Linked DNA regions of Celeribacter indicus. The protein of the gene in region 1 binds, or shares a complex with, the protein of each later gene. Links are inferred from orthologs where the notes say so. Each region holds a gene or a part of one and is shown on either strand. Other genes may lie near its edges.

Region 1 (3,708 bases):
TCGCCCGCCGCCACCGTTCCGTCAAGATAGCGGCAGGCGACGGCGACGAGAAGGAAATGATGCGTCACCCGCCCCTCCTCCTCCCGCGCGATCACCTCCACATGGTCGAGGATGCCGCCCGCCGCGCCGCGCACGCCGGTTTCCTCCGACAGCTCACGCTCGGCGGCGCGCGCCAGCGGCTCGCCCCATTCGACATGGCCGCCCGGAAAGCCCCAGAGCCCGGCGTCGGGCGGGTTGGCCCGGCGCACCAGCAACAGCCGATCGCCTGCGCGGCAGACGGCGAGCACCGCGAGCTTCGGACGCGCGCTCACTCCGCCGCCCGGCGTTGCGCGGCCTTCTCGAGCATCGGGCGCAGGTAGCGTCCGGTATGGCTCGCCTCCACCGCCGCGACATCCTCCGGCGTGCCGGTCGCCACGATCCGCCCGCCGCCGTCGCCGCCCTCCGGCCCGATGTCGATGATATGATCGGCGGTCTTGATCACGTCGAGATTGTGCTCGATCACCACGACCGTGTTGCCCTGCTCGACCAGCTCGTGCAGCACCTCGAGCAGCTTGCGCACATCCTCGAAATGCAGGCCGGTGGTGGGCTCGTCGAGGATGTAGAGCGTGCGCCCCGTGGAGCGTTTCGACAGCTCCTTGGACAGCTTCACCCGCTGCGCCTCCCCGCCCGACAGCGTCGTCGCCTGCTGCCCGACCTTGATATAGCCGAGGCCCACGCGCATCAGCGCATCCATCTTCTCGCGGATCGAGGGCACCGCCTTGAAGAACTCCTGCGCATCTTCGACCGTCATATCAAGAACGTCGGCTATGCTCTTGCCCTTGAACTGGATTTCCAGGGTCTCGCGATTGTAGCGCTTGCCCTTGCAGGTCTCGCATTCCACATAGACGTCGGGCAGGAAATGCATCTCGATCTTGATCACGCCATCGCCCTGACAGGCCTCGCAGCGCCCGCCCTTGACGTTGAAGCTGAACCGCCCCGGCTTGTAGCCCCGCGCCTTCGCCTCCGGCAGGCCGGCGAACCAGTCGCGGATCGGGGTGAAGGCGCCGGTATAGGTCGCGGGGTTCGAGCGCGGCGTGCGCCCGATCGGGCGCTGGTCGATGTCGATCACCTTGTCGAGATGTTCGAAGCCGCGGATCGTCTCGCAGGGCGCGGGCGTCTCCCGCGCGCCGTTCAGCTTCATCGCGGCGTTCTTGTACAGCGTCTCGATGGTCAGCGTAGACTTGCCGCCGCCCGATACCCCGGTCACCGCCACGAATTTCCCGAGCGGGAATTCCGCCGTCACGGTCTTGAGGTTGTTGCCGGTCGCCCCCACCACGGTCAGCACCTTGCCATTGCCCGCGCGGCGTTCGGCGGGCACCGCGATCTCCCGCGTGCCGGCGAGGTACTGCCCGGTGAGGGAGGCAGGATCGGCCTCGATCTCTCCCGGCGTGCCGCGCGCGACCACGACGCCGCCATGCACACCCGCGCCGGGGCCGAGGTCGAAGACGTAATCGCTTTCGCGGATCATGTCCTCGTCATGCTCGACCACGATCACCGTGTTGCCCTGGTCGCGCAGGTTCTTCAGCGTCCCGATCAGCCGGTCGTTGTCACGCTGGTGCAGCCCGATGGAGGGTTCATCGAGCACGTAGAGCACGCCCTGCAAGCCGCTGCCGATCTGGGAGGCGAGCCGGATGCGCTGGCTCTCCCCGCCTGAAAGCGTGCCCGCGTTGCGGCTCATCGTCAGGTATTCGAGGCCGACGTTGTTGAGGAACCCGAGGCGTTCGCGGATCTCCTTGACGATGGCGCGGGCGATCTCCTGTTTCTGCGGCGTCAGGCTGTCCATCACGCCGAGCGTCCAGGCATAGGCTTCCCGGATCGACTTCTCCACCACCTGACCGACATGCAGCAGGCTGTCCTCTCCGCCTTCGGCAGAGCCGATCTTCACCGCCAGCGCCTCCGGCCGCAGGCGATAGCCGTGGCAATGGCCGCAGGGGCGGTTGTTCTGGTAGCGCTCGAATTCCTCGCGCACCCAGCTCGAATCGGTCTCGCGATAGCGGCGCTCCATGTTGGGGATCACCCCCTCGAAACTGCGCGTGACCTCGTAGACGCGGCCGCCGTCGTCGTAGCGGAATTTGATCTCCTCCGGCCCGGAGCCGTGGAGGAACACCTTCTGCACCTTTTCCGGCAGCTTGTTCCACGGCGTCGAGACCTTGAACCCATAATGTTTCGCCAGCGCCTCGATGGTCTGGAGGAAATAGGGCGTCTTGCCCTTGCGCCAGGGCGCGATGGCCCCGTCCGCGATCTTCAGCGCCGCATCCGGGACCACGAGGCGTTCGTCGAAGAACAGCTCGACCCCGAGCCCGTCGCAATGCGGACAGGCCCCGAAGGGCGCGTTGAAGGAAAAGAGCCGCGGCTCGATCTCCGGGATGGTGAAGCCCGACACCGGACAGGCGAAGTTTTCCGAAAACGTGATGCGCTCCGGCTCCCCCTCCCCCTCGCGCGGCGCGGTCTCGAGGATGGCGATGCCGTCGGCAAGGTCGAGCGCGGTGCGCAGGCTGTCGGCGAGCCGCGTCTCGAGCCCCTCGCGCACCACGATGCGGTCCACCACCACGTCGATGTTGTGGCGGAACTTCTTGTCGAGCGTGGGCGGTTCGTCGAGCTCGTAGAAGGCGCCGTTCACCTTCACCCGCTGGAAGCCCTGCTTGCGCAGCTCGAGGAATTCCTTGCGATATTCGCCCTTGCGGTCGCGCACGATGGGGGCGAGCAGGTAGCCGCGCGTCCCCTCCGGCAGCCGCATGGTGATGTCCACCATGTCCTGCACCTGCTGCGCCTCGATCGGCAGCCCGGTCACGGGGGAATACGGCGTGCCGGCGCGGGCGAAGAGCAGGCGCAGGTAATCGTAGATCTCCGTCACCGTTCCGACGGTCGAGCGCGGGTTCTTCGAGGTGGTCTTCTGTTCGATGGAGATGGCGGGGCTGAGGCCGGAAATGTGGTCCACGTCCGGCTTGCCCATCATGTCGAGGAACTGGCGGGCGTAGGCCGAGAGGCTCTCGACATAGCGGCGCTGGCCCTCGGCATAGATCGTGTCGAAGGCGAGCGAGGACTTGCCCGACCCCGACAGGCCGGTGATGACCACAAGCTCGTCGCGCGGGATGTCCACATCCACGCCCTTCAGGTTGTGCTCGCGCGCGCCGCGCACCTCGATGAATTTCAGCTCGGCCATTCTGGACCACCCCTTGTCTGCGGGCCGGGGCCGCCCCGGTCCCGGCAGTTCCTATCTAGTCGAGCGCCTGCGCCGATCCAACAGGAAAATGAGAACGGAACGGGAACCCGCCCACCCCCGCCCGATTTTGCGGCAGGGCCGGGCCGGACCGCGCCGGACGGCGGGAGGACGTCGCGGAGGCAAGACGCCGCCGGGGTGCCGGACAGGCCGGGCGAAAGCCGGGGCGACGCCCGGTTTGCCGGGAAGCGGCGGGGAAGGCGCGTGCCGATCGGGCTGCGCGACAGGGCGGCAACGGGATCCTTGCGGAGGCCGGCGCCGGGCGCCTATTCCGCCGCCTCGGAGACCGTGCCCTCGAATTTCGCGCCGTCCGGGCGGGTCACCGTATCGGCGGAGGAGGCGTCGGGCCCCATGTAGAAGCGCCGCCGCGCCGTGAAGCGACCGGCGATGAAGCGCATGAATTCCGTGACGCGCGGCACATGGCGCAGGTCGGGATGGGTCAGCACCCA
Region 2 (4,366 bases), 910 kb from region 1 along the record:
TGAACGGCAACCTCGTCTCCCGGCTCGGCATGCATTTCATGATCCGCCTCGGATATTCGATCTCGCTCACCGCCTCGACCATCGCGCTCGTGCTGAACCTCGCCGGTTTCACGGACAGTTTCGCGATCTTCTTCCTGTGGACGGTGGCGATGTTCTCCATCGCCGCGCTGACCTTCGGCAACCTGAACGCGCTCGCGCTCTCGCCGCTCGGCCGGCTCGCGGGCCTCGCCAATTCACTGATCGGCGCGACCTTCACGATGGGATCGGTCCTGATCGCGGCGCCGGTCGGCCTGATGTTCAACGGCACCGCGATCCCCGTGGTGACGGCGGGCATGATCTGCTCCGGCCTCGCGCTCTTCCTGTTCCGGCTCGAGCGCCGCTGAGGCTCAGCCCTTCGCCTTCTGCGGGGCGGCCTTCGCGAACTTCGCCAGATCCTGCGCGATGGAAAAGGCGCCCTTGATCTTGTCGGCATCGCGGCTCCAGTCGCGGCGGATGACGATCTTGTTGTCCTTCACCTTCGCCTGACCCTTCTGGCCGTGGATGAACTCCACGAGCCCCGCGGGATTGGCGTATTTGTCGTTGTGGAACTGGATCGTCGCGCCCTTCGGCCCGCCGTCAAGCCGCGCAATCCCGGCCTCGCGGCATTTCTCCTTGATCCGCACGACGAGCAGCAGGGTGTTGACCTCCTTCGGCAACTTGCCGAAACGGTCGATCAGCTCGGCGGCGAAGCCTTCGAGCTCCACCTTCGTCTTCAGCCCCGAAAGCCGGCGATAAAGCCCGAGCCGCACGTCGAGATCGGGAACGTACTCCTCGGGGATCAGCACCGGCACGCCGAGATTGATCTGCGGCGCCCATTGCCCGTCCTCGAGGCTCACCTGTTCCTCGCCCGAGCGGATCCGCGCGATCGCGTCCTCGAGCATCGACTGGTAAAGCTCGAACCCCACCTCGCGCACATGGCCGGACTGCTCCTCGCCCACGAGATTGCCCGCCCCGCGAATGTCGAGATCCTGGCTTGCGAGGGTGAAACCCGCGCCGAGCGTGTCGAGCGAGCCCAGCACGCGCAGCCGTTTCTCCGCCTGCGGCGTGAGCGGTGCGCGGGGTTTCGTCGTGAGGTAGCAATAGGCGCGCGATTTCGACCGGCCGACCCGGCCGCGGATCTGGTAGAGCTGTGCGAGACCGTACATGTCGGCGCGGTGCACGACCATCGTGTTCGCGGTCGGAATGTCGATGCCGCTCTCGATGATCGTCGTGGCCAGAAGCACGTCATACTTGCCGTCGTAGAAGGCATTCATCCGCTCGTCGAGCTCGCCCGCCGCCATCTGGCCATGGGCGACGACGACGGAGACCTCGGGCACCTGATCGCGCAGGAACTCCTCGATCTCGGGAATGTCGGAGACGCGCGGCACGACAAAGAAACTCTGCCCGCCGCGATAATGTTCGCGCAAGAGCGCCTCGCGGATCGTCACCGTGTCGAACTCGCTCACATAGGTGCGGATCGACAGCCGGTCCACGGGCGGCGTGCCGATGATCGACAGGTCGCGCACCCCGGTGAGCGACATCTGGAGCGTGCGCGGGATCGGCGTTGCCGAGAGCGTGAGCACGTGGATATTGGAGCGCAGCGATTTGAGCTGTTCCTTGTGGGTCACGCCGAAGCGCTGTTCCTCGTCCACGATCAGCAGGCCGAGATTGGCGAATTTCACCGATTTCGCCAGAAGCGCATGGGTGCCCACGACGATATCCACCGTCCCGTCGGCCAGTTCCTCGCGCGTCTTCGCCATGTCGCGCGCGGAGACGAAGCGGGACATCGGCCGGACGTTGAGGGGAAAGCCGCGGAACCGGTCGGCGAAGGAGCGGAAATGCTGCCGCGCGAGCAGCGTCGTCGGCGCGATCACCGCCACCTGCGCGCCCGACATCGCCGCGACGAAAGCCGCGCGCATCGCCACCTCGGTCTTGCCGAAACCCACGTCGCCGCAGATCAGCCGGTCCATCGGCCGGCCGGCCTCGAGGTCGTCGAGCACGTCCTCGATCGCGCGAAGCTGATCCTCGGTCTCGCTGTAGGGGAAGCGCGCGCAGAAGGCCTCCCACATGTCGGCGGGCGGCTCCATGATCGGCGCCTTGCGGATATGCCGTTCGGCGGCGATGCGCATGAGCTTCTCGGCCACCTCGCGGACACGTTCCTTCATCCGCGCCTTCTTGGCCTGCCAGGCGCCGCCGCCGAGCTTGTCGAGAAGCCCCTCCTCATGGCCGTAGCGGCTCAGAAGCTCGATGTTCTCGACCGGCAGGTAAAGCCGGTCGCCGCCCGCATATTCGAGCAGGAGGCATTCATGCGCCGCGCCCGCCGCCGTGACCACCTCCAGCCCGCGAAAGATGCCGACGCCGTGATCGACATGGACGATCAGATCGCCGGGGGTGAGCGTGGAATATTCGGTGAGGAAGTACTCCGCCCGCTTGCGGCGCCCCGGACGGCGCACCAGCCGGTCGCCCAGCACGTCCTGTTCGGAGATCACCGTGACCGAATGGCCGCCGCCCACCGGCGCCTCGAACCCCTGTTCGAGCGCCCAGACCGACAGGTAGACGCCGCCCGTGCCTTCCGGCACGTCGCGCCAGTCCCCGATCTCGTTCAGCCCGCTCAGATCCTGATCCTCGAGCAGCGATTTCAGCCGTTCGCGCGCGCCCTCGGACCAGGAGGCGATCACCACCTGCCCCTGCTTGCGCCGTTTTTCGACGTGATCCGCCAGCTCCTCGAAAAGATTGATGCCCTCCATCTGGCGCTCGGGCGCGAAATTGCGCCCGATCCGCCCGCCGGCGTCGATGACGCCCGGCCCCGTGGCCTGCGCGAGCGGGTGGAAATGCAGCACGCGCCGCCCGGCCACCGCCGCCTCCCAGGCCGCGTCGTCGAGGTAGAGAAGTCCCGGCGGACAGGGCTTGTAGACGCTGTCGAGCCGGCCCTTCTGGGTGAGCGCGATACGCCGCGTCTCATATTGGTCGACGATGCCTTCCCAGCGCGAAAGACGCGCGGCAGTCGATTGATCGTCAAGGGAAATCACGGATTCCGGCAGGTAGTCGAACAGGGTTTCCAGGCGGTCGTGGAAATAGGGTAGCCAATGCTCGATCCCGGCGTGCTTCTTGCCGGCGGAGACCGCCTCGTAGAGTGGATCGTCGCTGCCCGCGGCCCCGAATTCGATGCGGTAATTCTGCCGGAAGCGCGTGATCGCAGCCTCGTCGAGGATCACCTCCGACACCGGGGTGAAGGTGATCTCCGTAAGGCTGTCCACCGTCTTCTGGCTGCCCGGATCGAAACGGCGCAGGCCGTCGAGTTCATCGCCGAAGAAATCGAGCCTCACCGGCAATTCATGCCCCGGCGGAAACACGTCGATGATGCCGCCCCTGATCGCATAGTCCCCGTGCTCGACCACCGTCGGCGCCTGGGTGAAGCCCATGCGCACGAAGAAGTCCCGCAGCTGCCGCTCGTTGACCCGCTGCCCCTTGCGCAGCCCGAAGGCGGCCTCCGCCAGCGTCTCCCGCGCGGGAACGCGCTGCATCGCCGCCGAAAGCGTCGTGAGCAGGACGAAGCGTTTCGGCAGCGCGCCATGGACGAGCGCCGCGAGCGTCGCCATCCGCGCCGCGGAGATATCGGCATGGGGCGAAATCCGGTCATAGGGCAGGCAGTCCCAGGCCGGGAAGTCGATCACCGGCAGGTCCGGCGCGAAGAAGCGCAACGCCTCGCGCAGCGCCGCGAGCCGCTTGTCGTCGCGCGCGACATGGACGACCGGACCCGCCGCCCGCGCCACCTCGCGCGCAAGAAGAAAGGCGTCGAACCCCTCGGGCGCTCCCCCGATCTTGATATGTTCCGTCACTCCGGCCCCCTTACCCGCCCAGCGGGCCGGTTGCGATATTCTGATACATGCCCCACATGGCGGTGACGAAGATCGACAGCATGCCGATGATCTGGACGAAGAGTCTGTGGCGGCGCAGGAGTGCGACAAGGGCCTCTCCCCGCGGCGCCTGTGCCGCGATCCGCCGCGCCGTGCGCAGGTTGAGCAACGCGACCAGCGTCATCGGAAACGCCATCAGGAAGACCGCCTGCGAGAATTCCGCCCCGTAGACGAAGCCGGTCACGCCGAGCACGGTGATGACGGTCGCGACGAGGGCGGTGATCAGGAGGCCGGAGACCTCCGCGATGTTCAGCAGGCGCCCGATGTTGATTCGCACCATCGCCTCGAGTTCCTCCATGCGCTCGCCCCCCTGCCGCCGCGCCTTCTGCGCGAGATCGAAGGGCACGCCGAGGACGAAATGGGAGGCGGTCGACCACAGCACCGCGAGCGCGATCCAGTACCACAGGTTGGAAAAGGACCGCATGTCGATG

The links.
Region 2: the proteins of uvrA (region 1) and mfd are in contact, whole or in part, in a crystal structure (PDB 4DFC), measured with the Escherichia coli proteins. The link is inferred for Celeribacter indicus from one-to-one orthologs.

Annotation. Positions count from the first base shown.
Region 1 is NZ_CP004393.1:1,621,786-1,625,493, reverse strand. Bases 108-3,509 are described here. They hold uvrA (excinuclease ABC subunit UvrA), read right to left. Parts: upstream 3,203-3,509; coding sequence 308-3,202; downstream 108-307. Other genes in these bases: P73_RS08200 (NUDIX hydrolase), read right to left, coding at 108-311. In the rest of the region: more of P73_RS08200, read right to left, coding at 1-107; P73_RS08190 (LysR family transcriptional regulator), read right to left, coding at 3,526-3,708. UniProt on the Escherichia coli protein: The UvrABC repair system catalyzes the recognition and processing of DNA lesions. UvrA is an ATPase and a DNA-binding protein. A damage recognition complex composed of 2 UvrA and 2 UvrB subunits scans DNA for abnormalities.
Region 2 is NZ_CP004393.1:2,533,852-2,538,217, reverse strand. Bases 187-4,246 are described here. They hold mfd (transcription-repair coupling factor), read right to left. Parts: upstream 3,858-4,246; coding sequence 387-3,857; downstream 187-386. Other genes in these bases: P73_RS12810 (hypothetical protein), read right to left, coding at 3,868-4,246; P73_RS12820 (multidrug effflux MFS transporter), read left to right, coding at 187-383. Also shown: more of P73_RS12820, read left to right, coding at 1-186; more of P73_RS12810, read right to left, coding at 4,247-4,366. UniProt on the Escherichia coli protein: Couples transcription and DNA repair by recognizing RNA polymerase (RNAP) stalled at DNA lesions. Mediates ATP-dependent release of RNAP and its truncated transcript from the DNA, and recruitment of nucleotide excision repair machinery to the damaged site.